Regions from separate parts of the Methylovorus glucosotrophus genome, predicted to be linked through region 2. Evidence: predicted binding sites of a transcription regulator. Region 2 holds the regulator's gene; the other holds the start of a gene.
The links. The regulator sigma-54, encoded in region 2, starts transcription at its own class of promoters, with help from an activator protein. The targets are predictions, from matches to a motif close to TGGCACNNTTCCTGCT.

Region 1 (14,943 bases), 140 kb from region 2:
TAGTTTTCATAATGACCGTGAGTGATGTGCAATGGGCTCACAGTATAAAACAGACCTGGGCGATATGCCGTGTCTACCTTTGGGAAGGCTGGAATGGATATGACACCTGCAGGCCGGATGCATAGAAAGAGGCATGCCTGGAACAGAAGCCATCGGGATACATAAAAAAGCCGGAGCAATCATGCTCCGGCTTTTTCTCACAATCACCACCTGGTGCCAGGCACTCGGTGGTCTCCTCCCTGCTTTTATCTATTTCTTATCTTTACCAACCTGATTCCCGATAATGCCGCCCACGGCAGCGCCACCGACGGTACCGACAGCACTACCGCCCGTCAACACAGCGCCTGCCGCGGCACCAACACCTGCACCCACGGCCGTATTCTTGTCCCGGGCGGACATATTGCTACAGGCGGAAAGACACGCCACCGTCAACACGATGCCGGTCACCCGCCAGGTTTTATTGAGGATTTGCATGTCTATCTCCTAAAGCTATTTAGTTATTAACTTGCTGGCACGATGGCTAGATACGGCCGGTAAGCAGCAGGATCAACAGAATGATGACAACCAGGCCCAAACCGCCACTTGGCGCATAGCCCCAGTTACGGCTGTGCCCCCAGGTCGGCAACGCACCCAGCAACATCAGGATCAGTACGATAAGCAAAATGGTCGTGATGGACATAAATTCCCTCTTTTCTTCAAATTAGTGAACAGTTGAACTGCTCTGGTTATGGGGTAATTTGTGATGCGGCGCCGACCAAAGGCCGACGGTATTCATGCACGCGCAGGCGTGCATTTAATTTAGTGCATGAAAAAATAGATGATGATGAGCAGGAATGCCGGTACACCCAGCAGCCAGGCAATAAAATATTTAATCATCAGAATTCCCTCCTTGGTTTAAGCGTTTGTTTGTTTGACACGCAGCTCCACTGTATAGGGGCTTGGTCGCAACGCGCATAGGGGTAGGTCTGATACTGGTGTCAGTGGAGGCTTACAGTTATGCGTTGGCTTTTACCAGTCGGGGAAGTCTCCCGCGCCTTGCGCATTGTGCGGGCGATTTCTGGAGTACCATGCAATCCATGGAACATTCCCACCCCCAACAAGGTCTGTCGTTTACATGACAACCACGCCTGATTCCCCCGATATGAGCGCAGAAACCCCCGTGCCTGCTGCCCCTGCCAAACGCCTTTCCGCACTGAGTCGGCTCTGGCCCTTCCTCCGCCCCTATCGCTGGCAGATCATGCTCGCCCTGTTATTGCTGACACTTGCCAGCGCTACCCTGCTGGCGGTGCCCCTGGCATTCCGCGATCTGGTGGATTTTGGTTTTGACAAACCACCGCAGCAGGGGCCGAGTGCCAATGGCGATCTCAACAGCCACTTCCTGCTGCTGTTTGGGCTGGCCTGTGCCTGGGCCATGCTGGTTGCGGCACGTTATTTCACTGTCTCGTGGGTGGGGGAGCGAGTCACGGCAGACTTGCGCAGTGCCGTCTACGGCCGCGTGCTGACGCAATCACCGCAATTCTTTGAAACCCTGCAGACCGGCGAGGTGTTGTCGCGACTGACCACCGACACCACACTGATCCAGACCGTGGTGGGCAGCTCCGCCTCCATGGGCCTGCGCAGCCTGTTCCAGTTTGTCGGCGGCATGGTGATGCTGGCCGTCACCAGCACCTATCTCTTTTCCATCAACCTCGGGCTGATGTGCCTGCTAGTACTGCCCATCATGCTGATCGGCCGCTCTGTCAAAAAGCTCTCGCGCGAATCGCAGGACAAGATCGCCGCCAGCTCGGCCATGGCCGGTGAAATCCTGAATGCGATGCCCACCGTGCAGTCCTACACGCAGGAGCAGCGCGAGATTGGCCGCTTCAAGCAAAGCACCGAACTCAGCTTTGAAACCGCCATCCGCCGCGTTCGCGTGCGCGCCGCGCTGACCGCATTGATCATCACCGCCGTGCTGGGAACCATCGTCTTTGTGCTGTGGCTGGGCGCGCGTCAGGTCAGTGATGGCGCCATGACGGGTGGCGAGCTGGCATCGTTTGTGTTGTATGCCGCCATGGTGGCAGGGGCGGTGGGGACCATGGCCGAAGTCTGGGGCGACATCATGCGGGCCGCGGGTGCCACCGAGCGCCTGCTCGAGCTGTTGCAGGCGGAGCCTGCCATTCAGGCACCGGCAGAACCCATGGCATTGAAGTCAACCACGGAAGCCACCATCGGCTTTCACCATGTCAGCTTTCATTACCCCTCACGCCCCACCCAGCCCGCTTTGCAAGAGCTGACACTGGAGATCGCCGCTGGCGAAAACATTGCGCTGGTCGGCCCTTCCGGTGCCGGCAAGACTACCCTGTTCCAGTTGCTGCTGCGCTTTTACGACACCAGCGCTGGCAGCATTACCATCAATGGGCAGGATATACGCCAGCTAAGCCTGGAAAGCCTGCGCGGCCTGATCGCCGTGGTGCCGCAAGACCCGGTGATTTTCTCGGCCAATGCCATGGAAAATATCCGCTATGGCTACCCCTATGCCACCGATGCCGAAGTGCTGATGGCCGCCAAGGCCGCCCAGGTCGATGAGTTCATCCATCGCCTGCCCAAGGGCTACGATACTTTCCTTGGCGAACGCGGCACGCGGCTGTCGGGCGGGCAACGCCAGCGTATCGCCATCGCACGTGCAATCCTCAAAAACGCCCCTATCCTGCTGCTGGATGAAGCCACCAGCGCGCTGGATGCCGAATCCGAAATCCTGGTGCAGCAAGGCTTACAGGCCGCCATGCAAGGCCGTACTACCCTCATCATCGCGCACCGCCTGGCCACGGTGCAGCAGGTGGACAGGATTATCGTCATGGATCAGGGGCGCATCGTGGAAACCGGCACGCCAGCAGAACTGCGTCAGATGGGCGGGCTCTATGCGCGTCTGGCCAAACTGCAGTTCCACGATACCGAAGCCTCTGGCAACCCGTCCCCTGCAGTCCCCGATATAGCCAGCCTCGCTCATGAATAAGCCCTGAAGCAATGCAAGCGGGCGCGCCTGAACTTGCGCCCGCGCTGCATGCTCCCAGTGCTCATGATGACAATGCGCCATTTCTTTTCCCGCTGGCTGCTGGCTTTGTTGCTGGCCGCCGCCCTGCCAGCCCTGGCCCAGCCTTGCGATGCGGTGCTGCAGCGCTGGCAAACGGAAGAAAATGCCGTGCTGGCCGAGCTTGCACCGGTATTCCAGCAAGGTCGCGAAGATGGCACCATTCTGGTCGAACTGCGCTCGCTGCCCGACTGCGCCACCGAATTACGCCTGCAACTCCCCGCCACCGATCTGGAACAAACCCGTCAATATCTGGAGCAGAACCCGGCCAAACGCATTCTCATGAGTGCACAAGGCTATGCCATCCCTGATCAGACCGAAAGCGTGGTCACCATCGCGGTTAATGACACACACCCTACCGATCTGAAAGCGCTGAACCAGGGGCTGGAATTTATGTATCAGCTGCTGACACAGCTGCGCGCTCATATCCCGGATGGCCAGCAAAATCAGCAAGCCTGGCCGTTGGCCCTGCAACAATCGCAGCTGCATGCCTGCCGCCAGGCCTGGCAGGCCACCGACCTGACATCCGCCTGCCAGTGCCGGCTGCAGCAGTTATCGGCCAGTATTCCGCCGCGCCAGATGGCTCTGATTATCTATCTGCAACAACAGCCTTATGCCACGGCTACCGGCGCACTTTCCAGCTTCAATACGCTCCAGCAATCCATCCTGCACAGCTGCCAGCTACAGCCTCGCTAACTCCAGAACCCGCCGAATCTGCGGTGGGAAGCGCCCACCAGCGCGCCGGATGCCGCATCAGAAATACGGGCGGTTTGTATAGCCGCCTCGCTGAGCTACAATTCGGCGAATCATCAGCCACTTCACTACGTCTTGAAGTGCACGCCGTTCTCTGCCCCATGCCTGAAAGCATTGAGCACTGTTCTTGCTTGCACTGACTCATCATGCAGAATATTTCACCTGACAATACGATTTTATTGGCCAAAACGCGCCATATCGAAGAGCTGGAACGGCTCTCCGTCAGCATTCAGTTTGTCGAGAGCATAGGCTGGATGGTGCACCAGCTGCAGGCAGAGCGCGGTGCCAGCTGTCTTTATCTGGCCTCCGCTGGCAGCCGCTTCGCCAAAGAGCGCAGCGCCATCATTGAGCAGAACCAGATTTCGGAGTCGGCGTTTAAAGAGGCCTTGCAACGCTACCTCCATCACAACACCTCGGCAGATGCCAAACAGCTGACCCTGGTCTCGTGGATTTTGCTGGGGCTTGAGCAGCTCTTGCCCTTTCGCCACCAAGTCACCTTACTAAAGATTCCGTTCAGCGACTGCATACAGTCCTACACGCGGCTGATCGGCAGTCTGATTTCGCTCATTTTTGAAATTACCGACAATACCGTCAACAGCAAGATCTCGAGCTATCTGGTCGCGCTCTACAACCTGGTGCAAGGCAAAGAATTTGCGGGGCAGGAGCGCGCCCTCGGCTCGCATCTGTTTGGTTCGGGCTACATGCAACTGGAACACCAGCACAAGCTGCTGGAGCTGATAGCGCAACAGGACCGGCATTTTGAGCTGTTCAACCAGTTTGGCACGGATGCCTTGCGCGAAGCCTGGCGTACCACGCTGGAAACCGAAGCACACCACAGACAGCGCGCTTACAGAAGCAAGTTGACCGCCGCCAAAGACCAGCAGACACTCCAGCGCGCTGATAGCGATGCCTGGTTTGACGTTTGCAGCACAAGGCTCACGGAGATATGGCATATCCAGTGCCAATTGGTGGCCGCCATGCACGACACCCTGAACAGCTTGAGCGATCAGGCGCGACGGGATCTGGAAAACACGCGCCTGCATCTGGGCGAGCTGAAAGCCAGGCAAACGCCCACATCCAATGTCGACAACACGTTTTTCAATCTGGCGATTCCGCTGGAAAGTGCATTTACCTTTTTAGCCCACGACGAGCTCACGCCCTACCCCATGGAATCCATTATTGCCTTGCTGCAACAGCAATCGCAGCAACTGGCGGAAATTGAAAATGAGCTGTCGGAAACCAAAAAATCGCTGGCGGAAAGAAAGCGTATTGAACGCGCCAAAGGCTTGCTGATGAGCAAACTGGGCTTATCCGAAATGGAAGCCTACAAAATGCTGCGCAACACGGCGATGGAGCAAAATCGCAAGCTGATTGATATTGCCGAAAACATCATCACGCTATCCGCACAAGGGCAATAGTCCGCTTCATATCATGGTGCACTTGCACACAATAAGTGCGATGCATCACAAAGTTGCCTCGGCTGAATTTCAGCTTCGCTATTTATAAAATCATTAAAATTCAATCACTTAATTTTTAAAATAAAGTTGGCACAGGGTTTGCTTATGTCTAGACAAAATGTCAGGCCAACGGCGGCCTAACGTTTATGCAGCAGGGCATATCCCCCAGGAAATGACCTCTGCAAGTAGCAGTAACCTAGCCCAGCTGAATGCAGGCAAAGGTTAACAAACAGCACATTAAACGAAGCGATTGCGCTTCCACGGATATGGACAAAGGCGTCCAGCATGTAGACAGGAAACTGTTTGCAGGCTGGACGCCTTTTTTGTTTTTGCGGTTTTGATTTTGATACTTGATGCATCATTTTTAGGGAGCAGACATGAAAAAAACACCAGATACTGCAGCAGATAACGCTACACCTGACGTCGACACCAGTCGTCGCCAGTTTTTCAAGAACGCCGCCGCCGGCGCAGTGGGCGCTGCCGTCATGATGAACATGCTACCGGCAGGCTTGCGCAATCAGGCATGGGCTGCAGGCTCGGATGCTCCAGAAATCACCGAAGTCAAAATCGGCTTTATCCCGCTGACCGACTGCGCACCTATCGTTGTGGCTGCCCAGATGGGCTTCGACAAGAAATACGGCATCAAGATCGTGCCGTCCAAGGAAGCTTCCTGGGCTGGCGTACGCGACAAGGTGGTTAATGGCGAACTGCATGCGGCGCATGTGTTGTATGGCCTGGTGTATGGCGTGCAGATGGGCATAGGCGGTCAGCAAAAAGACATGAACGTGCTGCTGACGCTGAACAACAACGGCCAGGGCATTACGCTGGCCAACCAGTTGAAGGACAAGGGCGTCACCGGTGGCGCAACGCTGAAACGCCTGCTCGACAATGAAAACCGCGATTACACCTTCGCCCAGACCTTCCCCACGGGCACCCACGCCATGTGGCTCTACTACTGGCTGGCGACTTACGGGATCCACCCCTTCCAGGATGTGAAAACCATCGTGGTACCGCCACCGCAAATGGTCGCCAACATGCGTATCGGCAATATGGATGGTTACTGCGTGGGCGAGCCATGGAATGCACGTGCCATTTACGACAAGGTCGGCTTCACCGCTGCCACCACCCAGGAAATCTGGACCGACCATCCGGAAAAGGTGCTGGGCACCACCGCTGAATTTGTCGCCAAGAACCCCAATACCGCGCTGGCCATTACCAAGGCCATTCTGGATGCCTGCCGCTACATCGACGCTACCGCCAACCGCCCCGCGGTGGCCAAGCTGATTGCTGGCAAGGCCTATGTGAATGCGCCGGAAGAAGTCATAGAAGGCCGCTTCCTTGGCCATTACGACAATGGCATCGGCAAGAAATGGGAAGACCCCAACTACATGAAGTTCTTCAACGACGGCAAGGTGACCTTCCCTTACCTGTCCGATGGCATGTGGTTCCTCACCCAGCACAAGCGCTGGGGTTTGCTGAAAACCGATCCGGATTACCTGGCCATCGCCAAAAAGGTCAACCGCATCGACATCTACACCGAAGCGGCCAAATCCTTGGGCATCGCCGTACCAAGCGACCCGATGCGCAGCAGCAAGCTGATCGACGGCGTGGTGTGGGATGGCAAGGACCCGAAAGCCTATGCCAACGGTTTCAAGATCAAGGCCTGATAAGGCGAGCGGCGGCCCGGAAGTCTGGGCCGCCAGTCACGGACATGTGATGCGAGGCAAATCATCATGAGTGCAATCGGAATAAGCAAGGAAAGCATCAAGACCATCATGCAGAATGAGCAAACCACCCCAACGGCAGTGAAAGCCGCTGTCCAGCCCGCAGCCGCGCGCATGGCACCGAGCAAGCGCCCCAGTGCGCGCGCCCTGAAACTGCGTGCGTTTTTTGAATGGCTGCTGCCGCCGGTTTTCGGGGTGCTGGCCATGATCGCGGTATGGACGCTGATCTCCTATCAATCACCCAACCTGCCTGGTCCCGTCAGCACCTGGCACTCGGCAGTGGAGCTGTTCAGCGACCCGTTCTACAACAACAGCCCCAATGACCAGGGCATAGGCTGGAATATCCTGGCGTCGCTGGAACGTGTGGGCCTGGGCTTTGGCCTGGCTGCGCTGGTAGGCATACCGCTGGGTTTCATCATCGGCCGCTTCCAGTTCATGTCGCGCATGGCAGCACCCATCATCGGCATCCTGCGTCCGGTATCGCCGCTGGCCTGGCTGCCTATCGGCCTGCTGGTATTCAAGGCCGCCAACCCGGCGGCCATCTGGGTGATTTTCATCTCCGCCATCTGGCCCATGATCATCAATACTGCCGTCGGCGTGAGCAAGGTGCCGCAGGACTACATGAATGTCGCCAAGGTGCTCAACCTCTCGGAATGGAAGATCGTCACCAAGATTCTGTTCCCCTTCGTGCTGCCTTACATGATGACCGGCGTGCGCCTGTCCATCGGTGTGGCGTGGCTGGTGATCGTGGCAGCAGAAATGCTGACCGGCGGCGTGGGCATCGGCTTCTGGGTGTGGGATGAGTGGAACAACCTCAATGTGGAGCACATCATCATCGCCATCTTCGTTGTCGGCATTGTCGGCCTCCTGCTGGAGCTGGCACTGACCTCTCTCGCCCGCCGCTTCAGCTACGAATAAGGAACCCATCATGGAAAAAATCCTGCAAGAAAAGTACGTGCAGCTGGAAAACGTGAACATGACCTTCTTCACCAAAAAAGGCACGTTTGAAGCGCTGAAAGATGTGAACTTCAGCATACGCGAAGGCGAGTTCATCTCCATCATTGGCCACTCCGGTTGCGGCAAATCCACCGTACTCAACCTGATTGCCGGGCTGTTGCAACCCACCAATGGCAACCTGTTTTGCGCGGGCCGCGAGATTGCTGGCCCGGGCCCTGAGCGCGCCGTGGTGTTCCAGAACCACTCGCTGCTGCCCTGGCTCACCTGCAGTGAAAACGTTTACCTGGCGGTGGAACGCGTCTTTGGCGCCACCGAAACCAAGGACCAGCTGAAAAAGCGCACCCAGGCTGCGATCGAGCTGGTGGGCCTGGCCCATGCCGCCGACAAACGCCCCAATGAAATCTCCGGCGGCATGAAACAGCGCGTGGGCATCGCCCGGGCGCTGGCCATGGAACCCAAGGTGCTGCTGCTGGATGAGCCGTTTGGCGCGCTGGATGCCCTCACCCGCGCCCATTTGCAGGACGAGCTGATGGCCATCATGGCGAAGTCCGGCTGCACGGCAGTGATGGTGACACACGATGTGGACGAGGCCGTGCTGCTCTCAGACCGCATTGTGATGATGACCAACGGCCCGGCCGCCACTATCGGTGAAATCCTGGACGTGGAACTGGCCCGCCCGCGCAAGCGGCTGGAGCTGGCAGAAGACAGCCACTACAACCATCTGCGCAGTGAAGTGCTGAAGTTTTTGTATGAACGCCACGCCAAGAAGGCGGCTTGAGCAGGCAATACGAGTATTTAAACAAACAGGCAAAAAAGTGGCCCGTCGGTCAGGACGGGCCGGTACAGCAAGTTACCCCTCATCAGAAAAAAGGAGCAACACATGCAAAGTAATTCGAGTTTCACCTTGCGTCAAGCCAGCATTTGCGTACTGCTGGCCTTGGGCAGCGCACAGGCATCCATCGCCATGGCAGAAGAAACGCTGCCCGAATACACCTTCATGGATGCGGTCAAAACCGGCAAAAATCTCACCAGCTTTCGCCTGCGTTATGAAAACGTGAATCAGGATGGCCTGGGCCCGGCCGGCACATCAGCCGCCAACAACGCGCTCAAGGATGGCGAAGGCCTGACCCTGCGCAGCCTGATCGGCTGGCAAACCGCGCCTTACAAGAATTTCAGCTTTGCGGCGCAGATGATCGATGTCGCCAAGTTTCAGGATGACTACAACGACAGCACCAACGGCACCCTGATCAACAGCGTATCCAACCAGACCAGCCATGCCGAATACGCCAAGATTGTTGACCCCGACTACACCGGCATCAACCAGCTCTATATCGACTGGACCGGCATCAAGAACAACCGCGTGCGCCTGGGCCGCCAGCAGATCAACCTCGACAATGTGCGCTTTATTGGCGACATCGGTTTCCGTCAGGTCATGCAGGTGTTTGATGGTGTCAGCCTGCTCAACAAAACCATCCCCAATACCGAAGTCTTCGTGGGGCATATGGAGCGCGTGAAGCAGATCACCACCGAAACACGTGACAACGGCGCGCTGGAAATCCTGAATGCCAAATACCGCCTGTCGCCTACCGAGTTCCTGGTGGGCTATGGCTACTTCTCAGGCTTTGATGACCTGGGCTATGGCCGTGGCTGGTTTGGCAATGCCGCCGGTACCGGTGGGGTCGCCCAGGGCAAGAATGGCAACATCAACCAGAACGCTGACCAGGGCAACAAGATCCTGGGTCTGCGGCTGGATGGCGTGCACCCGTTCAACCCCAACCTGCGTGCGCTCTACACCGCCGAATATGCCAAGCAGACCGATTACAGCGGCGGTGACTCTCGCATTGACGCCCACTACTACAAGCTGGGTGGCGGTGTCGGCATTGATAACTTCAGCATACGCGCCGATCAGGAACTGCTGTCCAGCAACAACGGCCAGTATGCCTTCCAGACCCCATTTGGCACCAACCACCTGTTTCAGGGCTGGGTCGATAAATTCCTGACCACGCCGGTAGAAGGCATCCAGGACAGCTTTGTCACCGCCACCTACAAATGGGGCGATTTCCTGTTCTTTGCCGATTACCACGTCCTGAAATCAGACGAACGCTTCAACACTGTGGGCGGTGGTTTTGGCAACAAGTATGGCACCGAGTGGAATACCGCCGTGACCTACAACGTGAACCCGCACCTGGTTACCAAGCTGGAATACGGCAAATACACCGAGGATGACCATTACACCTTGCTGGCTGCAGCCGATACCACCGCTGGCAATCGCGGGCGGATTCGCGATACCGAAAAGTTGTGGCTGACCGTGATGTACACGTTCTAGGCCGATACATCCGCCAGGACTTGTCATCAACCCGTGGTATCTGCATCGCCCGATGCAGATACCGTTTAGCAACTAAAACCAGATGGATGCATGCATGAATACTGTTTTACAACATCGCCGCCCGCACCGTGCCGAGCCCAAGACCGTCAGCTCCGAGACTTTCAGCTCGCTGATCAACCTGGCCGGGCGCCAGCGCATGTTGTCGCAACGCATCATCCTCAACGCGATTCTGGCAACGCAACAGCATGAAGAAGCGGTAGCAGTCGCCGAGCAGGCGCTCGCTCTGTTTGAAACCAGCCATGGCGAGCTGGTGCATGGCAGCCCGCTATTGCCGGGTGTGTTTTTCCCCGCCCTGCATGCCATTTATTTTGGTGAGGCCCAGGCCGACAAACGCATCCGCGCCTTCATTCTTCAAGCACGATCCGCCATCAGCGCGCTCGGCACGCAAGCCGCCGTCGCCGAGGTGGAATCCCTGGGCAAACAGGCCACCCCATTGGTCAACCTGCTCAATCAGATCACGCAGGTATATGAGGCGGAAGCCAAGCAGCACGCCCACGCCCAGCAAAAAGAGCACAGGGCGCTGATGGGCAACATCCAGCAGATCGCCAAGCAGGCCAAGATCGTCTCGGTCAATGCGCAGATCATGGCGGCGCGTGCGGGTGAAGCAGGCAAGGAATTTTCGGTGGTGGCAGGTGTGCTCACCACCATTACGGGCGAACTGGACGAACTCATCGTCAGCGCCATGAAGTCGGCCCAGCGCTAATGCGGTGGGCCTTGAACACAATGTATCAGGACTGAAACGGTGAATGCGATGGCAGGAAAAGTGTATTTGATAGGTGCAGGCCCCGGCGACCCGGAGCTGATTACGCTCAAGGCGGTGAAGGCATTACAGGCAGCCGATGTGGTGCTGGTGGATGACCTGGTGAACCGTGCCCTGCTGGCGCATGCACCCCAGGCGCGCATTGTGGAAGTAGGCAAGCGCGGCGGCTGCAAGTCGACTCCGCAGCACTTCATCAATCGCCTGATGGTATCGCTCGCCGAGCAGGGCCAGACCGTGGCCCGGCTCAAGGGCGGCGACCCCTTCCTGTTCGGCCGCGGCGGCGAAGAAATGTTGGAGCTGCGTACCGCGGGCATTGCGGTCGACATCATCCCCGGCATCACCAGCGGTATAGCCGCTGCGGCGGCGATTGGCGTGCCGGTAACGCATCGCGAGTATACGCATGGCGTCACGCTGGTGACCGGCCATACCCGCGATGGTGAGCAACCCAACTGGCAGGCACTGGCCGCCAGCGGCACCACGCTGGTGATTTACATGGGCATGAAGCATCTCGCCAGCATCGTCAGCGAGCTGCTGGCAGCAGGCTTATCGGCAGAGACAGCGGCAGCGGCGATCCAGCAAGGCAGCCTGCCGGAGCAGCAGCAAGTCGTCACCAGCCTGGGCATGCTGCCCATGGCGGTGAAGCAGGCGGGCCTGGGTAGCCCGGCCATTATCGTGGTGGGCGATGTGGTACGCCTGGCACAACTGAACCTGGACGTGGCAGCCGTTGCTGCTGCGTGATTTTTAAGAGGTAGGAGAATGAGTATGAAAAAAATGAAACTGGTCGTCGTCGGCAATGGCATGGCTGGCATGAGAACCGTAGAAGAGCTGCTTAAGATAGCCCCGGATCTCTATGAAATCACCGTGTTTGGCGATGAGCCGCACCCCAATTACAACCGCATCATGCTCTCGCCCGTATTGGCAGGCGAGCAGACCATTGATGACATCATCCTGAACACGCGCGAATGGTATGCCGAGCACAACATCACGCTGCATACCGGCAAGCGCATTGTGAAGATAGACCGCACGCGCCGCATCGCCTATGCCGAAGATGGCACCGAGGCCGAATACGACCGCATGCTGCTGGCGACCGGCTCCACGCCGTTCATGCTGCCGATTCCCGGCAAGGAGCTGGATGGCGTGATCGGTTTCCGCGACATTAAAGACGTGGATACCATGATAGAGACCGCCAAAACGCACAAGCATGCGGTGGTGATTGGCGGCGGCTTGCTGGGCCTCGAAGCTGCCAACGGTCTCAAGATTCAGGGCATGGATGTCACCGTGGTGCATATTGGCAGCTGGCTGCTGGAACGCCAGCTGGACAAGACCGCAGGCAAGATGCTGCAAAAATCGCTGGAAGCCAAAGGCCTCAGCTTTCTGCTGGAAAAGCACACGGAACAGATTCTGGGTGAAAACGGTCGCGTGACCGGCGTACGTTTCAAGGATGGCAGCGAGATTGCCGCCGACCTGGTGGTGATGGCCGTGGGCATACGCCCCAACTATGCGCTGGCCGAATCGGCTGGCATCCATTGCAACCGCGGCATTGTGGTCAATGACACCATGCAGACCTACGATCCGCGTATCTACTCCGTGGGCGAATGCGTGGCGCACCGTGGCATCAGCTATGGCCTGGTTGCCCCTTTGTTTGAGATGGCAAAAGTCTGCGCCACCCACCTGGCCAATTTCGGCATCGGCCTCTACAAGGGCTCGGTCACCTCCACCAAGCTCAAGGTGACGGGCATTGATCTGTTCTCGGCAGGCGACTTCAGCGGGACGGAAGGCTCCGAAGAAATTGTTTTACACGATGCAGTTGGCGGGGTTTACAAAAAACTCGTCATCAAAGATGACAAAATCATCGGCAGCGTGCTCTATGGCGACACCACCGACGGCAGCTGGTACTTCCAGCTGCTGCGCGATGGCAAGCCTATTCACGAGATTCGCGATCACCTGATGTTCGGCCAGGATAGCCTGGGCAATACCGGCCATCAGGGCCAGGACAAAGCGTCCAGCATGACCGACGAAATGGAAGTCTGCGGCTGCAACGGCGTATGCAAGGGCACCATCGTCAAGGCGATCAAGAGCCAGGGCCTGTTTACCATAGATGAAGTCAAGAAACAGACCAAGGCAGGCTCCAGTTGTGGCTCCTGCACCGGGCTGGTCGAGCAGATTCTGGCTTCCACCCTGGGTGGCGGTTATGCGCCTCCTTCCACCTCCAAGGCAGTGTGTGGCTGTACCGATCTCAACCACGAAGAAGTGCGCGATGAAATCCGCAAGCACAAATACCTCAGCATTCCCGATGCCATGAAGGGCATGGGCTGGCGCACACCGAATGGCTGCGCTACCTGCCGCCCGGCGCTGAATTATTACCTGATCTCCACCTGGCCGCACGAAGCCAAGGATGATCCGCAATCAAGATTTATTAATGAACGAGTTCACGCCAATATCCAGAAAGACGGCACGTATTCCGTCGTGCCGCGCATGTACGGCGGCGTCACCACGCCAGACCAGCTGCGCAAGATTGCCGATGTGGCCGACAAGTATGCCGTGCCCATGGTCAAGGTTACCGGCGGCCAGCGCATAGACTTGCTGGGCGTGAAGAAGGAAGACCTGCTGGATATGTGGAAAGACCTCGACATGCCGTCCGGCTATGCCTATGGCAAGAGCATCCGCACGGTGAAAACCTGCGTCGGCTCCGAGTTCTGCCGCTTTGGCACGCAAAACTCCACCCAGCTGGGCATTGATATCGAAAAAGCCTTTGACCATATGTGGGCACCGCACAAGGTGAAGTTTGCCGTCTCCGGCTGCCCGCGCAACTGCGCCGAATCCGGCATCAAGGATGTGGGCGTGATCGGCGTCGATTCCGGCTGGGAGATTTATGTCGGCGGCAATGGCGGCATCAAGACCGAAGTCGCGCAGTTCCTGTGCAAGGTAAAAACAGCGGAAGAGGTCATCGAGTATTCCGGTGCCTTTATCCAGATTTACCGCGAAGAAGCGCGCTACCTGGACCGCACCGTGCACTGGATAGAACGCGTGGGTCTGGATTATGTGAAAAAGCGCATTCTGGAAGACGCCGAAGGCCGCAAGGCTGCCTACGAGCGGCTGATGTTTGCCTTGCAGGGCGCCACAGACCCGTGGGCGGAACGTGCCAACCAGCGCGAAACGCACAAGGAATTCGACACCATTACCGTTTAACGCAACGCGTGCCATGTGCGACTCAGACTTGTGCTAGCCTGAGTCTGCGCTGGCACCCGGCATTGCTGAGGAGATTCGCATGCAAAAAAGTTTCTGGCAGGCCGGGCACAAGCCCACCCTGTTTTCATCCTTTCTGTACTTTGACCTGAGCTTCATGGTCTGGGTATTACTGGGTCCGCTGGCGGTGCAGATCGCCGCCGACCTGCAACTGACCCCAGCGCAAAAAGGCCTGATGGTCGCCACCCCCGTGCTGACAGGCGCCTTGTTGCGCATTGCCATGGGCGTGCTGGTGGATCAGATCAAGCCGAAAAAAGCCGGGCTGATCGGCCAGCTGATTGTCATCGCCGCGTTACTGGTGGCATGGTTGCATGGCATACACAGCTATCAGCACACCCTGTTGCTGGGCGTGTTTCTCGGCTTTGCCGGTGCCGCCTTTGCCGTCGCCTTGCCGCTGGCTTCGCGCTGGTATCCGCCGGAGCATCAGGGCACAGCGCTGGGCATTGCCGGCGCGGGGAATTCGGGTACGGCGCTGGCCGCCCTGTTCGCCCCGGGCCTTGCCATTGCCTATGGCTGGAATAATGTCTTTGGCCTGGCGCTGATCCCTCTGGCCTTTGCCCTGGTGGTGTATCTGATATTTGCTAAGGATGCGC
Region 2 (14,943 bases):
ATGCCGGATCTGGCAGGGGAAACGCGTATTCTGCAGCTGTTGCAGCCGGTGCCCAAAAGCTTGTCCACCACCGCGGAATCCGTGCAGGATGTGTATCAGGATTATCAGGAGCTGTCGCTCAGCCGTGAATCACTGAAAGAAGTATTTGCGCTGACACTGACGCTGGTGCTGATGCTTGCCATGTTGTCAGCGGTGTCGATTGCCTTTGTGTTGAGCCGCCGCCTTTCTGCGCCGCTGGGCGTGCTGGCGGAAGGCACCCGCGCCATTGCCCGCGGCGATTACGGCACCATGTTGCCGGTGCATGGCAAGGATGAGCTGGGCATACTGGTGCAATCGTTTAACAGCATGACGAGACAGCTGGGCGATGCCACGCTGGCGGCCGAGCGCAACCGGGCACGCGTGGAAGCGGCGCGGGGTTATCTGGCAACCATTCTGGCGCACTTGTCGTCCGGCGTGCTGGCGCTGGATGATCGTGCGCAATTGCGTACCTGCAATATGGCGGCTTCCAACATTCTTGGCGTCAACCTGAGCAATTTTCTTGAGCAGCCTTTCCAGCAGCTGGGGCAGACCCATGTGGCGCTGGAGGCGTGGGTAGAGCTGATTCTTGCGCATTGTGGCGACGACGACACGGGCGAGTGGCAAGAGGAACTGGAGCTGGTGACCGCCCAGGGCAAGCGCATTCTGCTGGTGCGAGGCACGCGTTTGCCGCAAACGGCGGATAGTGGTTTCCTCATCGTGTTTGACGATATAACGGCCATGGTGCAAGCGCAGCGCGATGCGGCCTGGGGTGAAGTCGCACGACGACTGGCACATGAGATCAAGAATCCGCTCACGCCGATTCAGCTCTCGGCCGAGCGTCTGGAGCACAAGCTGGCGGCCAAGCTCGAAACCGACGATGCCGATATGCTACGGCGCGCCACCAATACCATCGTGACGCAGGTGGCTGCCATGAAAACCATGGTGAATGAGTTCAGCGAATATGCCCGCGCACCCGCGCTTAATCTGAGTGAGCTGGCGCTGAATGGACTGATCAATGATGTGCTGGCCCTGTATGAGCCAGCCGATATTCAGCTGGAAGTCAGCCTGACGGAAGGGTTGCCCTCCGTCATGGGCGACGCCACCATGTTGCGGCAAGTGCTGCACAATCTGCTGCAAAACGCCCAAGATGCGCTGGAAGGCAGAGCGGATGGCGTGATTCACATCATCACGACGGCTGAAACGGAAATGGTCAAACTGGAGGTACGAGACAATGGCACCGGTTTCCCGCTGGAAATTCTTAGCCGTGCGTTCGAGCCCTACATGACCAGCAAGCGCCATGGCACCGGTCTTGGCCTGGCGATCGTCAAGAAAATCATAGAAGAGCATAAAGGCCACATTCATATTGAAAACCTGGCAGAGGGGGGCGCAAGCATCACCGTGACTTTGCCAGCAAAAACGAAAAGGGTGGAGTAATCGTAATGACCGCAAGACATGTGCTAGTTGTCGATGATGAAATCGGCATACGTGAGCTACTGTATGACATTCTGCAGGACGAAGGCTATCAGGTGAAACTGGCCGAGAATGCGGCGGAGGCGCGTGTTTATCGTGAACAGATGCGTCCTGATCTGGTACTTCTGGATATCTGGATGCCAGATTGTGATGGCATAAGCCTGCTGAAAGAGTGGGGCAATAGTGGCCTGCTGACGATGCCGGTGGTCATGATGTCCGGCCACGGCACGATTGATACCGCAGTCGAGGCGACCCGCATCGGGGCGTTTGATTTTCTGGAAAAGCCGATTGCCCTGCAAAAACTGCTGAAGACCGTCAGCGCAGCGCTCAAGCATGGTGAGCAATTGCCACGTTCTGACATGACGCTGCTCAACCTGGGCAAAAGCCCGGTGATCAGCGAACTGCGTCAGCGCCTGGAACAGATTGCAGGTGTTAAGAGTCCGCTCTTGTTGATCGGCGAGCAAGGCAGTGGTGCCGAGCTGTGCGCCAAATTTTTGCATAATCCGGATACTCCATGGCTGAGCCTTACCGATTATGAACAGCTGGCGACAGCACCGCTAGATATTCTGGAGCAGGTGCAGGAGGGCATGCTGTTTATTCCTGAGGTGGCTGACCTCAGTAAAAACCAGCAGAAAGGCTTGCAGCTCTTATTGGCACGTGCCGACAAGTACGGCGCCCGCGTCGTCTGTGTCACGGCCAAAAGCCTGCCGCAGCTGGTGGTTGCCGGGCGATTTGATAACCTGTTACTGCAGTCTATCTCCGCTACCAGCCTGCGTATCCCCAACTTGTCAGATCACCGTGAAGACATCCCCGACCTGGCCCGTGCCATGGCCGCGCTGCTGGTCGACAGTGGCGAGGTGCTGTACCGGGAGTTTGACGTCGCGGCGCTGAATGCACTGCGCAATGCGGAATGGCCAGGCAATATTACCCAGCTGGATAGCGTGATACGTAATCTCATGCAGACCAGCCTGGGCGAGAAAATCACCCTGGCGGATGTGAATCGCGTGCTGGAGCAGTTTGCGGCATTCCAGGCGGCCTTGCCTATCGTCGAGACTTCTTCGGCCAGTGCAGGCCTGGCGGCCTTGAATATCGACAAGCCTTTGCGCGAAGCCCGCGATGATTTTGAGCGTCTGTATTTCGAGCACCATCTGGTCAAGGCCGGGCACAACATGAGCCGGGTGGCCGAAGCGGTGCAGCTGGAGCGCACCCATCTCTATCGCAAGCTGAAGCAGCTGGGTATCAAGGCGAAGTAAGCGAGGCAATCAGTCAGCCATGGCTGACTTTGCTTGCCCGTTTGCTGCTGCGTCGTGGTTTCAAAGGTTTGGTACGCAAGGCGGCTGCATAAGCCTTGCGTGCCCAGCTGGCTGCCAGGTCCCGATCTTCCAGGATAAAGTCTGGGGCTTGATAGTAGGGCAAGTCTATCCAGCGGCCCTGCTTTTCATAGCCAAAACGGGGCAAAGCCAGCGATTGAAAGTCCCCTGCATTTTCCGCATCGGCCTTGAGATACAAGGTCTCGTCAAATACCAGTCCAAAGGTCAGCCCCTGATGATAGAGCGCATGGCCGCCAAACATTCGCCGTATGCTGATGGGGCCTAACAGCGCAAATATATCGGGCAGATAGTCGGTGAATTCACTCATCGTTCACACATGCCATTCAGGTCTGAAGTCATACCATGCGGTTAGTTTGGCCAAGCTGTTCAATGCTATTCGGATAGCTCCAGTACCACCGGCGTATGATCCGATGGCCGTTCCAGCTTGCGTGGAGCCTTGTCTATCCAGCTGGCCTTGCAGGCGGCCAGCAATGGCGTGCTGACCAGTATGTGATCAATGCGCAGGCCAAGGTTGCGGCGGAACCCCGCCATGCGGTAATCCCACCAGCTAAAGCTGGCTTCTGGTTGCTCGAATAAACGGAACGTATCGTGCAGGCCCAAACCCACCAGCCCCTGAAACGCGGTGCGCTCGGGTTCGCTGACCAGCACCTGGCCTAACCAGGCTGCGGGGTCGTGTACATCGCGGTCCTCGGGAGCAATATTGTAATCCCCCAGCAAGGCCAGCTTGGGATGCGCTGCCAGCTCTGCCTGCAGGTGCGTGGTGAGCGAGGCCAGCCAGTTCAGCTTGTATTGATACTTGTCTGAATCCACGCTCTGCCCATTCGGAATATAGGCACAGACGATGCGTATGCCCTTGACTGTCGCGGCAATCAGCCTCTTTTGCTCATCGGCGAAGTCTGGAATGCCGTAGCTCGGCTGTTCCAGCACATGGCGACTGAGAATCGCCACTCCGTTATAGGTTTTCTGGCCGCTATGGATGGCGTTGTAGCCAATCGCGGTCAGTGCTTCATAGGGGAATTTGCTGTCCTCCTGCTTGGTCTCCTGCAGGCACAGCACATCGGGCTGATTGGCCGTGCACCAGTCCAGCACATGCGGCAGGCGTACATTGAGCGAGTTGACATTCCAGGTGGCGAGTTTCACGTAAAGCTCCTGTGGATGCGTGGGCGCATCTCTTGGTGGGTGCCGTTGACCGTGGTCGTGGCGTGGTTAAGTTAAGGGGATTTGGCTTCGGCAGCCGGTTGCTTGTCGGCGACCTTGGCCGCCTTGGACGGTTTCTTGAAGTCTGCCATGGGGTTGCTGCGCGGATAGCCGGCCTGATCCAGCGCGCTGTTCCAGGCGGACTCTTCAAACCCCAGGTGCGGGTTCTTGCCTACCATCAGGAAGGGCACTTGCAAGCGACCAGTCAGCTTTTGCAATTCCAGCTTGTCCTCGTCCTTGTTCTTCAGGGTATAGGGCGCGCCGCGCTTGTCCAGCAGGGCCTTGGCCTGATCACAGGGATTTCCGCATTCCTTGAAGACATACAGGGTGAGGGGATTTTTTTCGACAGCCACCTTGATTTCATAAGGCTCTTTGTCGGTTTCCACCACATTCAGGCTTTGCTTCAGTTTTTCTACCGAGCGGTTTTTCGTGGGGGGTGTATCGCCATAATTCACGCTTTCGGCATCGGTCCATTTGTATACATCCGCCAGACAGCTGGTGGCGCTACATAGGGCGATCAGGAGCAATGCACGAAAGCGCATCATGGTGGTGTTCCCTTTAGGTCGTCATGCCATTGTGGCGCAATAGCGCATCAATATCCGGTGCACGGCCACGGAATGCGACAAAGGATTCCAGTGCCGGGCGGGAGCCGCCCTGGGCCAGAATCTCATTCCAGAAACGGCGGCCCGTTTCTTCGGATAATACCCCGTTTTCTTCAAACAGGCTGTAGGCATCGGCAGACAGCACTTCGGCCCACTTGTAGCTGTAATAGCCAGCGCCATAGCCGCCCGCGAAGATATGCGAGAAGTTATTCGGGAAGCGATTCCATTTGGGTGGGCGCACCACGGCCACTTCATCGCGGACTTCCTCGATCAGGTCCAGCGAGGTCTTGCTGCCATTCGGGTCAAAGTCGCCATGCAGGCGCATGTCGAACAGAGAAAACTCGATCTGGCGCACGGTCTGCATGCCCGCCTGGAAATTCTTGGCGGCGATCATTTTGTCGAACAGCTCGCGCGGCAATTGCGCGCCGGTTTCCACATGCTTGGTCATGTGACGCAGCACATCCCACTCCCAGCAGAAGTTTTCCATGAACTGGCTCGGCAGTTCCACTGCATCCCATTCCACACCCTTGATGCCGGAAACGCCGTAATCATCCACCTGCGTCAGCATGTGGTGCAGGCCATGGCCGAACTCGTGGAACATGGTGATCACTTCGTCATGCGTAAACAGCGCAGGCTTGTCGCCGACCGGGGCAGAGAAATTGCAGGTGAGGAAAGCCACGGGCGTTTCAACACCATGCGACTTTTTACGGCGGGTAATCGCTTCGTCCATCCAGGCGCCGCCACGCTTGTTGTTGCGAGCGTACAGATCCAGGTAGAACTGGCCGACCAGTTTGCCCTGGTGGTCGGTGATTTCGTAAAACTCGGCATTGTCATGCCATACCGGCGCCTTTGACTTGCGCACATGCACACCGAAAATGGTCTCCGTGACCTTGAACAGGCCATGCAGCACTTGCTCTTCCGGGAAGTACTGTTTCACTTCCTGATCGGAGAAGGCATATTTTTCTTCGCGCAGTTTTTCCGACGCATAGGCAATATCCCATGCCTGCAGATCGGTGAGGCCGAGTTTGCTGGCGGCGTATTCACGCAGCTCCTGCATGTCGCGCTCGGCAAATGGTTTGGCGCGCTTGGCCAGGGTCTGCAGAAACTCTTCGACCTGTGCCGGGCTTTCCGCCATCTTGGTGGCCAGCGATTCTTCAGCGTAATTGCGATAGCCCAGCATCACAGCAGCCTCGTGCCGTAACTTGAGTATGCTGGAGATCAGCGCAGTGTTATCCCACTCTGGCTTGCCAAACTCCGATGCGCGCGTGGCATAGGCGCGATACAGCTGTTCACGCAAGGCGCGGTCGTCGGCATATTGCAGCACAGGCATGTAGGAAGGGAAATGCAGGGTGAATTTCCAGCCAGTCTTGCCGTCTTCACGGGCCGCATCCTGGGCGGCTTGCAAGGCATCTTGCGGAATGCCGCGCAGGGTATCGGCCTGATCGATATACATGCTGAAGTCGTTGGTGGTATCGAGCAGGTTTTCCTCGAACTTGGCAGACAGCGTGGATAGTTCTTCCTGTATGGCCTTGAAACGGGCTTTTTGCGCCTCTGGCAATTCGGCACCGCCCAGGCGGAAGTCGCGCAGCTCATTGTCGACAATCTTGCGTTGTGCCGGGCTTAAGCTTGTGTAGCCTGCACTCTCGCGCAAGGCGCGGAAACGGGCATACAAGCGTTCATCCTGCGAGAGGTCCGCATAAAACGCCGTCAGCTTGGGTAGGTTGTCGTTGTAGGCCTCGCGCAGTTCCGGGCTGTTGACCACGGCATTCATGTGCGACACCTGCGACCAGGCACGTGAAATCTGCTCTTCCATGTCTTCCATCGGCCGCACGAAGTTTTCCCAGGTGGGCGTTTCAGTGGCGCTCGCCAGTTGCTCCAGTATGGCGCGGCCCTGATCCAGCAAGCGGTCTATGGCCGGGGTGACATGGGCAGCTTTGACTTCATCAAAGCGGGGCAGGCCGGAAAAATCCAGCAGCGGGTTATCTTGCAAAGCCTTGTCGTTCACGTGAGCCATCCTTCTGGGTAATGCGGGTTAATCAAAAATTCCAGTAATAAAATTCAAGTTTCAAAATTCAAGTATCAGTTAATCAGGCGGAGCGTAAATGGGTAACGGTAAGTCTCTCCGCGGCTGGCCGTCACGGCAGCCAGAAAGCTGAACACAATATTCAGCAGCCAGACGATGCCCATGAGCAAAAACCCTACCAGGATGAAAATCAGCGCCGAGCTGATGGCCTGGGCAATCAGCACCGTGATCTGAAAATTCAATGCTTCACGCGATTGCTGGCTGATGTAGGGACTATCGTTGCGCTTCAGCAGCCAGACGATCAGGCTGGGGAAGACGGAAAACAGAATACCGCCCAGGTGTGTCAGCACCATGATATTTAGGTCGTCTGACGGAATCTCCTGGGGTTCACGCTCGTGTTCTAGGTCTGTCATATGGTTATCTCCTTTACTGGAGATTCAGTTTTTGCAGCAAAGGTTCAACCCGATCAATATCCTGGGTGCCCAGAATCTTGCGCGCTACCGGGGTGATCAAGGGTAAATCGCTCTGCAGGATTTGGCGTTTGACTGTCAGGATCTGCGATGGATGCATGGAGAATTGACGCAAGCCAAAGCCCAGCAACAACCGGGCAAGCTTGGCTTCGCCCGCCATTTCGCCGCAGACGGATACCGGCTTGCCCAGCTTGTTGCCCGCGCGTATGGTCATCTCCACCAGTTGCAGCACGGCAGGATGCAAGGGGTTGTAGAGATGCGAAACGGTATCGTCCGTGCGGTCAATCGCCAGCGAATACTGGATCAAGTCGTTGGTGCCGATGGAAAGGAAATCCAGCTCGCGGGCAAAGGCTTCGGCGCACAAGGCCGCTGCCGGGATCTCAATCATGCCGCCGACCTGGATGTCTTTGTCGTAATGCGCTTTTTCCGCATCCAGACTTTGCTTGGCGCGCTCAATCAGCGCGAGCGTTTGCCGCAGCTCGGTAATCGACGACAGCATGGGGATCAGAATCTTGATCTTGCCGTAATGCGAGGCGCGCAGGATGGCGCGCAGCTGCGTCAGGAAGATCGCCGGTTCTGACAGGCACAAACGAATGGCGCGCAGCCCCAGCGCCGGGTTGGTGCATGTGCGGGCGGTATCCGGATTCATTTCCTTGTCCGCGCCCAGGTCCAGTGTACGGATGGTGACCGGCAGGTCTTTCATGGCCTCGGCCACACTGCGATAGGCAGAAAACTGTTCTTCTTCGCCCGGCATCTCGCGCCGGTTCATAAATAGAAACTCGGTACGGTAGAGGCCGATGCCGGTGGCCCCCGCTGCTCTGGCATGGCTGACGTCTTCCGGCACTTCAATGTTGGCATGCAGTTCAATGCTGGTGCCATCCAGCGTCACCGCCTTGGTGAGCTTGAGGCGTTTCAGCTTTTGCTGCTCGATTTCCCATTGTTCCTGCCGCAGCTTGTATTCGGCCAGGGTGTCCTTGTCCGGATTGACAATGACCACGCCCTGGTTGCCATCGACGATGATCAGCTCGCCATCGCGTACCAGCGTGCGTGCCCGTTGCAAGGCAACGATGGAGGGGATATTGAGGCTGCGCGCTAGAATCGCTGTATGCGACGTAGCACCGCCGACATCGGTGATGAAGGCAGCAAACTGGTGCTGCTTGAACTGAATGGCATCGGCCGGGGAAAGATCATGCGCCACCAGAATGATGGCACTCTCCTGCGAGCGCAGGGGCACCTGGCTTGGATGGCCGAGCAGCACCTTGATAATCCGCTCGACGACCTGAATCACATCCTGTTTGCGCTCGCGCAGGTATTCGTCTTCAAATTTTTCGAACTGGGCAACCAGGTCTTCCATCTGCTGCTTCAGCGCCCATTCGGCATTGCAGCCTTCGGACTTGATCATCTGCTTGGGCGTTTCAGATAGCGCATGATCCTGCAGGATCATCAGATGCGTGCTGATAAAGGCGCTAAGCTCAGGCGGTGCTTTTTCCGGCAGCAGGCGGCGCACGGTTTCCAGGTCGTGCTTGACGGTTTTTACTGCTTTGTCAAAACGGGTGATCTCGTCGGCAATCAGGGCCTTGGGCACCTGAAAATGCACCACTTCAAGCAAGGCATGTGAGACGAGATGGGCATGACCGATGGCAATGCCGCTGGACACGCCAACGCCGTGGATGGAAAAACTGACTTTGGAAGCGGGGCTGGGGGCGGCCACGATGAATTTATTCCGGTTCGCCAAACTTGCCCGAGATCAGGGTCACCAGCGCCTGCATGGCGGCCTCTTCATCGGCACCATTGGTTTCCAGCACAATCTTGCTGCCTTTGCTGGCGGCCAGCATCATGACACCCATGATGCTCTTGGCATTGACTCTTCTACCGTTGCGCTCGATCCAGATTTCACTGCCAAACTGGCTGGCGGTTTGCGTCAGCTTGGTAGATGCGCGTGCGTGCAGGCCGAGCTTGTTGATGATTTCTATTTCTTGTTTAGTCATGATGCTTGCATGCTTCCTCAGTAAAATGGATAACGCCTTCGCTACCCCCGCTCAATGCTTTTTGTACCAATAGCTGAATATCCCCGTTGCGGTACGTCAGTGTGCGCACCAGCATGGGCAGGTTCACCCCGGCCACACCCTCCACCCGTCCCGGCTTCAGCAATTTGCCCACCATATTACATGGGGTTGCGCCGTAAATGTCCGAGAGGATGAGCACGCCATTGCCTTCATCCAGTTCATCCACCAGTTGCTGCGCCTGTGGCAGCATGGCGGCCGGATCATCGTGGGTGCCTATGCCCAGTTGCTTGAGCAGTGGCGGGCGTGTGCCCATCACATGGCTGGCGCAATGTATCAGGCTCTCACCCAATGTGCCGTGCGCAATAATCAGTATACCTATCATGAAAGCGTCCTGTTGCCGGGGCCCGGCATCGTGAATTTAAACAAGCCTGTCTACTCTAGCTCGCGGTGCCTGATCAGCACTTTTTGTTGTTTATCCTTGAAATACTGGCTCAGCTGCTCGACGAAAAACACCGAGCGATGCCGACCGCCAGTGCAGCCGATGGCGACGGTCAGGTAGCTGCGATGATCGCCATCAAAGCAGGGCAGCCAGCGCTCTACATAGCCGCGTATATCCTGCAGCATCTCCAGCGCCATGGGCTGTTGCCGCAAAAAGTCCTGTACCGGCGCATCTTTGCCGGTGAGCGGGCGCAATACCGGGTCGTAATGGGGGTTGGGCAGGCAGCGCACGTCAAACACAAAGTCGGCATCCAGCGGTATGCCATGCTTGAAGCCGAAGGAGACAAACAATAACGTCATGCCGGTGCTCTGCTGCACGACAAAATCGCGCACCCAGTTGCGCAGGGTGTTGGCGCTGAGGTTGCTGGTGTCGATGCGATGATCCAGATTTACCAGCCGGTTCAGTAGCTGCCGTTCGTATTCTATGCTTTCGGCCAGCGTGGTTTTTTCATCGCTGAGCGGGTGGCGGCGCCGTGTTTCGCTGAAGCGCTTGACCAAAGTTTCGGCGTTGGACTCCAGGTAAAGCACTTGCACCGAGATGCCTTTGTCGCGCAGTGCCTGGATGTTTTCCGGCAAGGTTTCCAGCGCTGCGCTGCGGGTGTCTATGCTGATCGCCACACGTTGCTGGGTGGCAGGTGCCAGATGTTCCGATATTTGCGGCAGCAGGGTGGCGGGCAGATTGTCTATGCAATAAAAACCGGCATCTTCCAGGGCGCGCAGCACAATGCTTTTGCCCGAGCCGGAAAGGCCAGTGACGATGATGAGCCGCATATTGCTGGTGGCCACGCTTAGCTCTCCACTTGCTGCTGGCGCTTCATGGCTTTGCTCATCTCGCGATGCTGGCGCTGCATGAACTGCTTGGTGCCATTAATACCGCGCAGTAATAGCATGTGGTTGCGCACGGCGACTTCGACCAGCACCGCAATATTGCGGCCGGCGGCCACGGGGATCATGACTTTGGGGATTTTCACGCCCAGTATTTTTTCGTGATGCGATTTGATCTTGAGCCTGTCCAGCAGTTGCGGCGCAAGAGTATCGGCCATCTCAAGCTGAATGATGAGGTCGAGCGGTTTGGTGGGCTTGACGGCGTTGTCACCAAACAGGGCACGGATGTTGAGGATGCCTAGGCCACGCACTTCAAGGAAGTCCTGCAGGATAGGGGGGCAGCGCCCTTCAAGCCGGTCCGGCGCAATGCGGTAGAAATCGACAATATCATCCGCCACCAGACGATGTCCGCGCGAAATCAGTTCCAGCGCGAGCTCGCTTTTACCAATGGCCGGGTTGCCCTTGATCAGAATGCCAAAGCCTTGTACTTCAATGAAAACACCATGGGAGCTCTCGGATTCGGCGACGGCTTGCGCCAGATAATGGCTCAGGACATCCATCAGCCCCGGGCTGCGCATGGGTGAAGTGAACAAGGGGGTTTGAAAATCATCCGAGGCGGCATTCAGCTCGGCGGGTGGTTTTTCACCATTGGCGACGACAACGGCGGCCAGGTCGGTGGAAAACAGATTGTGGATGGCTTTCTTGAGCTCTGGCTTGGGCAGGCTGCGCAAGTAATCCATCTCGGCACAGCCCAACACCTGCACGCGGTTGGGGTGTACAAAATTCAGGTGCCCGATCAGTGCCAGCGAGGGCTTGGTCACCGTTTCACTGGTGAGCAGGTTTTCACCGCCATTCAGCCCGGAAACCCAGGTGAGCTTGAGATTGCGGCGCATATCCCGGTAAAGCTGTGCAACACTGATGGTAGCCATATGATTACCTTATGTTCGGCAGGGACAAGGCAACTGGCGGTACGTAAGACAACACGCCTTTGCCTTGTCCCCGGTTTAGACCTTTATTCCGCAGCCGCCTGGTGCTTGAGGGCACCGTTGGCCTTGTGATGGTCGCTTACTTTTTCCTTGTGCTTCAGAACCTGGCGATCCAGCTTGTCAGCCAGCGCGTCAATCGCGCCGTACATATTTTCACCGCTGCTTTCGGCATGGATATCGTGACCCGGCACATGAATGGTGGCTTCCACTTTCTGCGCCAGCTTCTCTACGCTCATGGTGACTTTGACGTCAATCACATGGTCGAAGTGGTTACTCACGCGCTCAAGCTTGCTCTGCACATATTCGCGCAGGGCTGGGGTAACGTCGAGATGGTGTCCGGTGAGATGCAGGTTCATGATTTACTCCTTCAGGTAAAACGCAGATCAAAGCGATCTGCGCTGGTTGGCCGCGGGTATCTGCAAAGACTCGCGGTATTTGGCAATGGTGCGACGAGCAACCACGATGCCCTGTTTACCCAGGATATCCGTGATCTGGTTATCCGACAGCGGCTTTTTCGGGTTCTCTTCGCTGACCATTTGTTTGATCAGGGCGCGTATGGCAGTGGCGGAACAAGCGCCCCCGGATTCGGTAGCCACATGGCTGCCAAAGAAATATTTAAGCTCGTAAACACCGCGTGGGGTGAGCATGTACTTGCGCGTGGTGACGCGTGACACCGTGGATTCGTGCAGGCCCAGCTCATCGGCAATCTCGCGCAGCACCAGGGGGCGCATGGCGACCTCGCCGTGCTCAAAGAAATTGCGCTGGCGATCCACAATCGCCTGAGAAACGCGCAGGATGGTGGAGAAGCGCTGCTGGATGTTCTTGATCATCCACTTGGCTTCCTGCATCTGGCTCATCAGGTATTGGCTCGAGCTTTCGCGATTGCGCTTGAGGATGCCGGCATACAGCTGGTTGATGCGCAGCTTGGGCACGACTTCGTCGTTCAGATGGGCCAGCCAGACACCTTTGATTTTCTTCACCACGATTTCGTGCTGAATGTAATGATCAGACGTGATTTTGCTGAATTCACCACCTGGGCGGGGATTGAGTTGCAGCACCAGCTGTTGCACTTCGCGCAATACATCATCGTCGCAGGCCAGCAATTTTTTCAGTTTTGCGTAATCGCGGGCTGCCAGCAGGGGCAAGTGCGTTTCGGCAACCTTGATGGCGAGATCCACATAAGGCGTATCTGGTGGCAAGGCGCGCAATTGCAAGGACAGGCACTCTGCCAGATTGCGCGCGCCTATGCCGGGTGGGTCCAGGTTCTGGATATGCTTGAGCGCCGTCTGCAACTCCAGCATGTCGATTTCGAGTTCCGGCGGCAGCATGTCGGCCAGCTCTTCCAGCGACTGCTCCAGATAACCGTCGTCGGTAATGGTATCGACCAGCAGCATGGACAAGGTCTGGTCGCGCTCGGACAGTGGCAACAGCTTGAGCTGACCTAGCAGATGATCGCGCAGGCTGAGGCTGACCGCTTCCTGGTAGCTGAAATCATTGTCATCGTCATTGCCGGAGCTGCTGTCTTCCCAGCGGTTACTGCCGCTGCTGCTGCCGAATTCAAAATAGTCATCGCCACCAAATTCATCCTGGCGGGGAGCTTCCTCCGGTGTGGCGGCCACGCTGGGCTCAGGGGCTACTGGCGCTGCAATGAAGTTGTCGGGGATTTCCAGCGGTTCTTCGATCTTGTCAGCGCGTTCCAGCAATGGATTCGCCTGCAGCAGGGTTTCCAGCTCCTGATTGAGCTCCTGCGTGGATAGCTGCAACAAACGGATGGACTGCTGCAGTTGCGGAGTCAGCGCCAGGTGTTGCGAAAATTTGAGTTGTAAGCTTTGCTTCATACGTGGGGGCCGCCAAATGTGTGCTTAGAGGCGGAAGTCCTTACCAAGATACACTTCTCTTACGCTATCGTTGTGAATAATTTCGCTGGGCTTGCCTGCCGCGAAGACGCGTCCTTCATTGACGATATAGGCGCGGTCGCAAATACCTAATGTTTCCCGCACGTTGTGGTCGGTGATCAGCACGCCGATATTGCGTTCGGTCAAAAAGCGGATGATCTTCTGAATGTCCAGCACGGCGATGGGGTCGATGCCGGCAAATGGCTCATCCAGCAGAATGAAGCTGGGGTTGGTGGCCAGGCAGCGGGCGATTTCAACGCGGCGGCGTTCACCGCCGGACAGGCTGACCGCCATGCTGTTGCGGATATGCGTGATATGCAGTTCCTGCAGCAGCGATTCCAGCTGGTTCTCCATCTGTTCTGGCGCCAGTTTCTGCAACTCCAGAATCGCCATGATGTTTTCGGCCACCGTCATCTTGCGGAAAATCGAGGGCTCCTGCGGCAGATAGGCGAGGCCCAGGCGCGCACGACGGTGTATGGGCAGACGGCTCAGATCCTTGCCATCCAGCAGAATGCGCCCATCATCCAGGGCCACCAGACCTACCATCATGTAAAAGCTGGTGGTCTTGCCTGCGCCGTTGGGGCCCAGCAAGCCTACCACTTCGCCGCTATTGAGTTGCAGCGAAATATCCTGCACCACCGTGCGGGATTTATATTTCTTGCGCAGACCTTCTACGATTAATTGGCTCATGTTTACTCAGGTATATCGTGTTGCACGCCAGACTGACGGATTGTCAGCATGGCAGGTTAATTGGCCGTCGCGCCATCGGTGCCAGCCGGTTTTTTCTTGGGCTGAATAACGGCACGTACACGCCCGGTCGGCGTGGCAGGCGTTGCTGCCTGGCTACCACCGCCAATCACCTCGGCATATTCGGCATTGGCGTCATACATGATGTAGTCACCATGCACGATGTCATCGCCTTTTTTAACCCAGGCCTTGGTGTAGAGCTGTACCTTGTCCATACGTCCATCGTACTCGATACGTTGACCGCTGCCTTCCATATATTCGTTTTTACCTTCCATTTTTTGCTTGAAGGTGGAAGGCGTCTGCGGATTGCCGTAGGTCGTGCTGTGCTGAAAGCCTTCTTTGTCCTCGCGCACCACCAGCTTGTCGCCACGGATGATCAGCGTCCCCTGGGTGAGGATTACATTGCCGGTGTAGATGCTGGTCTTTTTGGCATCATTCACGGTGACGGCATCTGCTTCCAGATTGATGGGCTTGTCCTTGTCCGCCTTTTCGGCGTGTGCAGGCAGGCAGGCCATCATCAAAAGTAGCGGCAAAAAGCTACGGGGCAGGGTTGTCATATTTTCTCCGAATCCGGGCTTGGTTATTGGTACTGGTACTTCGTTTCGCCTGTGCTGCCTGTTTTTTAGCGGGGCTGGCGCTGGCCTTGGCATTTTTCTGTGGTGCCGCCTTGCTGGCTTTCGCTGACGAGCTGGCAGGAGCTTTGCCAGCGGCTTTTTTTGTCACGCTGGGCGAAAGGTAATGCGCCCGCACGCGGCCACGCAGGTTGACGGTCTGGTTTTTCTTGTTGAATACCATACCGTTGGCATGAATCACCGTTTCCGGTGCCTGAGTGATCACCACAGGTTTGTCTGTCACGGCCACTTCCTGCTTGGGGA

Region 1: a site for sigma-54 is predicted at 3,937-3,952, ahead of FNL37_RS12440 (nitrate regulatory protein). Genes of this name have one in related genera too.

Annotation. Positions count from the first base shown of each region.
Region 1 is NZ_VMSE01000002.1:272,800-287,742, reverse strand. Features, by position in the region: gene FNL37_RS12465 (carbon starvation CstA family protein) at 1-10, opposite strand, end outside; gene FNL37_RS12460 (glycine zipper 2TM domain-containing protein) at 250-474, opposite strand; gene FNL37_RS12455 (DUF3309 family protein) at 521-679, opposite strand; gene FNL37_RS12450 (ABC transporter transmembrane domain-containing protein) at 1,115-2,992, shown strand; gene FNL37_RS12445 (hypothetical protein) at 3,056-3,763, shown strand; gene FNL37_RS12440 (nitrate regulatory protein) at 3,967-5,238, shown strand; gene FNL37_RS12435 (CmpA/NrtA family ABC transporter substrate-binding protein) at 5,655-6,944, shown strand; gene ntrB (nitrate ABC transporter permease) at 7,011-7,919, shown strand; gene FNL37_RS12425 (ABC transporter ATP-binding protein) at 7,930-8,736, shown strand; gene FNL37_RS12420 (alginate export family protein) at 8,839-10,284, shown strand; gene FNL37_RS12415 (type IV pili methyl-accepting chemotaxis transducer N-terminal domain-containing protein) at 10,379-11,047, shown strand; gene cobA (uroporphyrinogen-III C-methyltransferase) at 11,096-11,842, shown strand; gene nirB (nitrite reductase large subunit NirB) at 11,867-14,293, shown strand; gene FNL37_RS12400 (nitrate/nitrite transporter) at 14,373-14,943, shown strand, end outside.
Region 2 is NZ_VMSE01000002.1:133,559-148,501, forward strand. Features, by position in the region: gene FNL37_RS11590 (sensor histidine kinase) at 1-1,452, shown strand, start outside; gene FNL37_RS11595 (sigma-54-dependent transcriptional regulator) at 1,458-2,741, shown strand; gene FNL37_RS11600 (TfoX/Sxy family protein) at 2,755-3,126, opposite strand; gene xth (exodeoxyribonuclease III) at 3,192-3,959, opposite strand; gene FNL37_RS11610 (glutaredoxin family protein) at 4,031-4,561, opposite strand; gene FNL37_RS11615 (M3 family metallopeptidase) at 4,575-6,623, opposite strand; gene FNL37_RS11620 (DUF4870 domain-containing protein) at 6,698-7,054, opposite strand; gene ptsP (phosphoenolpyruvate--protein phosphotransferase) at 7,068-8,822, opposite strand; gene FNL37_RS11630 (HPr family phosphocarrier protein) at 8,830-9,099, opposite strand; gene FNL37_RS11635 (PTS sugar transporter subunit IIA) at 9,092-9,499, opposite strand; gene rapZ (RNase adapter RapZ) at 9,550-10,386, opposite strand; gene hprK (HPr(Ser) kinase/phosphatase) at 10,404-11,369, opposite strand; gene hpf (ribosome hibernation-promoting factor, HPF/YfiA family) at 11,453-11,782, opposite strand; gene FNL37_RS11655 (RNA polymerase factor sigma-54) at 11,810-13,264, opposite strand; gene lptB (LPS export ABC transporter ATP-binding protein) at 13,289-14,011, opposite strand; gene lptA (lipopolysaccharide transport periplasmic protein LptA) at 14,068-14,625, opposite strand; gene lptC (LPS export ABC transporter periplasmic protein LptC) at 14,606-14,943, opposite strand, start outside.